DNA from 2 places in the Psychromonas sp. KJ10-5 genome. Region 1 is predicted to be linked to the other one. Evidence: predicted binding sites of a transcription regulator. Region 1 holds the regulator's gene; the other holds the start of a gene.
The links. Region 1 encodes LexA, which represses DNA repair genes until DNA is damaged. Its sites were predicted from a motif close to TACTGTATNNNNATACAGTA; they were not measured.

Region 1 (3,213 bases):
CAAGTTAAAATTAACAGTGCAGATTTAAGCCAAGATAAAGTGCAAGGTTTGGTGAAAGTTAATCGTTTAACATTAAGTTATTAATATATTAAAGGCATTCAATGAAAGTTAAAATTGCAATCTTGGTCGTCTTGGTTTATCTCATGACCCTAATAGTCAAATTACCCGCGGCAGTGGTGGTGGATTGGTTACCGTTAAATGGTATTAAAATCCAAAATGCCAGCGGAACTATTTGGCAAGGGCAAGCAAAACAAATAGAAGTGAATCGCAAATTGAGTTTTGAGAACGTAAAATGGGACGTTAGCTTAATGGACTTATTCACGTTAAATCTAGCTGGCGATGTCTCGTTTTATAATGGATCTGACGCGATGTCTGGTAAAGGTTTTGTCAGTTATGGTTCAGCAGGAATTAAAGCGACAAATGTTATTTTAGATTTAAGCTCTAGAGAATTACTTACGTTTATTCCAATGCGTCTACCGGTTAAAATTGAAGGTCAATTTTCCGCCGTGATCAAAGAATTTGTGCAAGGTCAGCCTTATTGTCAGCAATTGCAAGGAAATGTCTTGTGGCAAAATGCTGTTGTGAATAGCCAGTTAGGCAGAGTAAATCTTGACTCTCCAACTGTTGAATTGGGTTGTGATGATGGCGACATTACTGCCTTTGTCAGTCAAAAATCAGATGAGTTAACAACCGCGCTAGATATCACTTTAAGTGAGGGCGGGGTGTATAAACTAAACGGTGAGATTGAAGGTACTGATAAGTTAGCACCTTCAGTGGCTAAATCATTAAATTGGATAGGGCCTAAAAATACCAGCGGAGCAACCACAGTGACTTTCAGTGGTCAGCTATAAAGCCTTAACACAGGTTATTGAATAAAAATAACGTCTTAACTGGTATTTAACCATGTATGAATATACACTGTGTATGTTTACAGTTTATTAATGCGTGGAGATCCTAATGAAAGAGCTAACTAAACGCCAAGGCGAAGTTTTAGATGTAATTAAAGATCAAATAGCGAAGACAGGTATGCCACCAACGCGCGTGGAACTGGCAAAGATTCTTGGTTTTAAAAGTGCGAATGCAGCTGAAGAGCATTTAAAAGCATTGGCACGTAAAGGTGCAATAGAAATTCTATCAGGCACTTCGCGTGGTATTCGAGTTGTGACGGAACACAAAGATAACGAAGTCGCAGTAGAAGGTTTACCATTAATTGGTAAAGTAGCAGCTGGTGAGCCTATTTTGGCGCAAGAGCATGTTGAAACGCATTACGACGTTGACCCTACTTTGTTTCACCCCGCCGCCGATTTTTTATTGCGCGTGCAAGGCGAAAGCATGAAAGATATTGGTATTATGGATGGCGATTTATTAGCGGTGCATAAAACGCAAAATATTAATAATGGCCAAGTGGTTGTTGCTCGTGTTGAAGAAGATGTCACCGTAAAACGTTTTTATCGTGATGGAAAACAAGTGACTTTAAAAGCAGAAAATAACTTGTTTGATCCGATTAAAGTGGACTTAGAGTATCAATCATTTGATATCGAAGGTATCGCTGTAGGGGTTATTAGAACTGCAGATTGGATGTAATTAGGACAGTCATTTTTACTAAAAATGACCATATAATCTAGTCATAGAGAGAGATAAATGAAACCTTTAATTATTGTATTAACGTGCATCATGATGGGGTTTTGTTTGTTGTTTGGTGTCCTACAAGCAAATGCATTAAACTTCAGTAGTCGTTTACCTTTTATTACTCATAATAAAGCTTTAGTCATACATCAACCTAGCCGTGCATTGCCAGACTTCTCTTTTGAAAAAGCAGGTAAAGTCGCGTTTACTAATGCATCCTTAAAGGGGAAATGGACTTTATTTTTTGTGGGCTATACCTTTTGCCCAGATGTTTGCCCTTCGACCTTAGCTGATTTAGATCGTGTGTATCCAAACTTACAAAATGATCAAAATACGCGTACTCAAGTTGTATTTGTATCTGTCGATCCTAATCGTGATAAAGCAGAGCAACTAGCTGATTACGTTAGTTATTTTAATCCTAACTTTATTGGTGTTACCAGTACACATAAGCAATTGTGGCCTTTTGTTACGCAGTTAGGGTTGATTTATAGTATTGTTGAAAAGAGTGAAAAAGAAGAATATTACTTGGTAGATCACAGTGCTTCTATAGTACTGATTAATCCAGATGGTAAATTTCATGCAACCTTCAAAGCATCCCGTAATGAACAAGGTATTAATCACGTTAATATGGATTTAATGGTTGAAGATATTAAAAACATTCAAGCTAGCTATAAGCAAGATCAAACGATTAAATAACTGCTATATAGCCAGTAACCATTAACATTCACTAATGGTTACTGATCGAAATTTATAGTGTCTTTGTCCAAAATAAAGCACTGCCAAATTCTGGGTCTAATTGATAATCCGAAAATCCTAATGCTTCATAGGCTTTACAAGCGACTTCATTGCCACTCAATACCTCTAGCGTTATTTTACAACACTCTCGAAATTTAGCTAACTCTTCAATTCTTTCAAATAAGTGCTTAGTTAATCCATTGCCTCTGTAGTCAGAATGAACTACTACATCATGTATGTTAAACAACGGTTTACAAGCAAAAGTAGAAAAACCTTCAATGGCTGTTAATAAAGCAGCAGGTGTATCCCCATCAAAAATCAATACAATATACACATCCGTTCGCTTCATTAAGCTAGGTACTAAATTTTGTTTAGCATAGTCACTAATATCTTTACCACCACCCATAGGATCGCTAGCATAGTGAGACATCAAACTAAGGTATGCTTTAGCATGTTGAGGGTTGTTTAAATCTGCAATAAGCGTTTTAGTTTCTAGCATAGTCATTCCTTTCATATTATTGATTGATGTGAGCAGTCTAACGAAAGCATTAAGTAGATACTAGAATAGTCGCTCAATAAAGGGAGTTGATTCACTGGATTTGCTTAGCATGGTATTGGTTTTTATTTAAACCTATTGTTTTCTATGACCAAAGAGAGAAAGACTTTCTACGTGATTAGTAGAAATTAGAATTAATGGTGTCTAAATTTTATTATAGTGTTAGACTTCTAGACATCTAAACGTTTATTTGTAGAGGAAGCTATTATGCCAATTCGTATTCCAGATGATTTGCCCGCATCGAGCATTTTAAAATCTGAGAACATCTTTACGATGTCTGAGACACGCGCAAGTCA
Region 2 (3,213 bases), 1.5 Mb from region 1:
ACGCCGTTTTAAAGCGTATGTATTAATCTAGAAATATAAGTGAATTTACCGCTCTTATCCTAATAAAATGCTTAAGTAGTATAGTTATTGAGTGGGGGATTTATTTTCATCAAGATAACAAGGAGTTAATATGAAAGTATTAGCATTTGCAGCGAGTAATTCTGAAAATTCAATTAATCAAAAGTTAGCAGCGTACACTGCCAGCCTAATTTCTGATGCTGAAGTCGAGTTGCTTGATATAAATGATTATGAGATGCCAATTTACAGTATTCAGCGTGAAGTGAAACTAGGAAAGCCCCAACAAGCGTTAGACTTTTATGAAAAGATAACTGAAGCAGACGTCATTATTATCTCATTTGCAGAGCATAATGGCTCTTACACGGCTGCTTACAAAAACCTGTTTGATTGGACTTCTCGTATTGATATGAAGGTCTATCAGGATACACCTATGTTGATGTTATCCACCTCGCCGGGTCCGAGTGGAGCAGCATCTGTACTTGCTTCTGCAACAGGTTCTGCCTCTTACTTTGCGGCAGATGTGAAAGGCACATTATCAGTACCTAACTTTTTTGATGTGTTTGATATTGTGAGTAATAAAATGATCGATGAAAAAGTGCAAAATGCACTTATTTCGCTGGTGGCTAAATTAACCGACTAATCGTGCATAAACTGCTATTTATTTTACTGGCTACTATTTATGTTTTAGCCGTCTTTTATTTTCAATCAATTCAGTGGCTACCAAGTTGGTCACTGCTTTTTATGGCGGCGATTAATGTATTAAGTGTGGTTCTTTATGGGATGGATAAGTTAGCTGCCATTAAACAATGGCAAAGAACACCGGAGAAACACTTTCATTACTTAGCTTTGTTTTCTGGTTGGCCTGGCAGCCTAGCGGGACAAATGTTATTTAACCATAAAACGACTAAAGTTAGCTTTCGCCGATATTTTTATCTAATGATATTTTTCAATGTAGCTAGTACAGCGGCTTATATTTATTATATTAACCGCTAAATGTGAGCTGTTAATGCTATAGACAATCAACGATCTTTTGAAACTTGATAACTGACTTCTTAAAAGCTGGTTTTCACAAATTAGATTTCATCCGCTTCAAAAGCTTGATTTGCTTTATCGAATGCATCTTCCTCTTCAGTATCATTAAATAAATCATTTAGCTTTTGACTATTCTCATCCCAAAGTTGCTGACTTTTTTCCTTACTCTCATTCCATAGAGATTCACTAGAGGTTTTGCCATTTTCCCATAAATCTTCGCTGGTTTCTTTACCATCTTGCCATAGAGATTGTGTTTTTTCTTTGCTGCCTTCCCATGCTTCTAAGCTAGTTTCTTTGCTTTTTTGCCAAGCATCTTTACCTGATTCAATGCTTAGATTGAGTGCTTCTTGGCTAGTTTTTTTGCTTTTATTCCAAATTTCTTCGCTGGATTTTGTCACGTTATCCCATGAACTATCTTCAACAGTGCCTTTAGCTTTAGAAGCCGCAGCAGTGGCTCTTTCTAACAATGTCGGTTTTGCAGCACTGCTGTCTGTTATTGTGTCTTGCTGTGCTTCTATCACTGTTGGTTCAGTAGGCAACTCCTGTTCATTATCATTACAGGCACTAAGAAATAATAAAGTACTGGCGTAAAGTGCCGCTTTAGAGAGAGATAAATGATTCATAATTATTTCCTATTAGGCTATTAGTGAGTAACAAAGAGCTCACTAGTATATACGAAATGATATTTTAAAAGTTCTATTGAATGACTCAAAGAGACAATACCTATTTATTACTGATTTTTAAGGTAACGCGACTTAATGTTCATAGTCATGTTCTTCTAAATTCGTTTTAATTTGATCTGCATAAATAGACTACTGTCAGTTAATTTAGTTGCAAATATAGGGCGTTAAAGCTTGAATTGTTCTATTATATAAAATACTGTCTATAAAAACAGTTGGAGTCCATGTTGAAGTTATATATTGCTGAAAAACCAAGCCTAGGGAGAGCCGTTGCTGATGCCTTACCAAAACCCCATCGTAAAGCTGATGGGTGTATTTACGTCGGTAATGGGGATGTTGTAAGCTGGTGCATTGGACACCTTTTAACACAAGTTGATCCTGAAGCTTATGATGCGAGCTTTAAACAATGGAAGTTTGAGCATCTTCCGATTATCCCTGAACAGTGGAAGTTAAAGTCCGTTCCTAAAACCAGTAAGCAGCTGAGTGTGCTAAAGAAGTTAATTAAACAAGCCGATCAACTGGTACATGTCGGAGATCCTGATCGCGAAGGACAGTTATTAGTAGATGAAGTGATCCATTTTAGTGGAGTGAAAGGAGCTAAACTAAAGCAAGTTGAACGGTGTTTGATCAGTGATTTAACGGTTAATGCGGTGAAACGATCATTGCAATCATTACGCTCAAATCAAGACTTTATTCCATTATCAACTTCAGCATTAGCACGCACCCGTGCAGATTGGTTATACGGTTTAAACCTGACTCGTGCTTACACTTTATTAGCTCAAAAATCAGGCTATAAAGGCGTTATTTCGGTGGGGAGAGTTCAAACTCCATTACTAGGTTTGGTGGCTAAACGAGACCGTGAGATACAGCAGTTTGTCAGTAAACCCTTTTATGAAGTTTTAGCCCATTGTAATACAGGGGCTGGAGAAAACTTTACGGCAAAGTGGCAGCCTAGTGAAGCGTGTACCCCTTATCAAGATAGTGAAGGTCGCGTACTAGTGAGAGGCTTAGCTGAAAATGTAGCAAATCGCATTACAAATCAACCAGCCAAGGTCTTGAGTTTTGTGAATAAACAAAAAAAGCAAATTGCGCCATTACCCTATAATTTATCGAGCTTACAAATTGACGCAGCAAAGCGCTTTGGATACAGCGCACAACAAGTATTAGATGCTGCTCAAGCTCTTTATGAACGTTACAAGCTTATTACTTATCCGCGTTCAGATTCACGCTATTTACCACGTAATCATCATAAGCAAGCTAAAACTATCAGCCAAGCTATTATGCATAACGATACTGAGATGAAACAGGCTGTTCAAGGGGTAAATTTATCAATCAAAGGTAGAGCTTGGAATGACAGTAAAGTTGATGCTCATCACGCGATTATCCCAACGGATACAAAAAAACTAACTAGCACTTTAGACAATCTAAGCAAAAATATTTACCAGTTAGTGGTACGCCAATACCTATGTCAATTTTATGATGA

Region 2: a site for LexA is predicted at 1,928-1,947, ahead of AC0L3W_RS02185 (DNA topoisomerase III). Genes of this name have one in related genera too.

Annotation. Positions count from the first base shown of each region.
Region 1 covers NZ_CM147864.1:2,883,214-2,886,426, reverse strand. The annotation lists gene gspM (type II secretion system protein GspM) at 1-84, shown strand, start outside; gene AC0L3W_RS12570 (type II secretion system protein N) at 102-851, shown strand; gene lexA (transcriptional repressor LexA) at 958-1,584, shown strand; gene AC0L3W_RS12560 (SCO family protein) at 1,642-2,322, shown strand; gene AC0L3W_RS12555 (GNAT family N-acetyltransferase) at 2,375-2,860, opposite strand; gene metA (homoserine O-acetyltransferase MetA) at 3,125-3,213, shown strand, end outside.
Region 2 covers NZ_CM147864.1:441,641-444,853, forward strand. The annotation lists gene AC0L3W_RS02170 (NADPH-dependent FMN reductase) at 131-658, shown strand; gene AC0L3W_RS02175 (DUF1294 domain-containing protein) at 661-1,011, shown strand; gene AC0L3W_RS02180 (hypothetical protein) at 1,092-1,673, opposite strand; gene AC0L3W_RS02185 (DNA topoisomerase III) at 1,958-3,213, shown strand, end outside.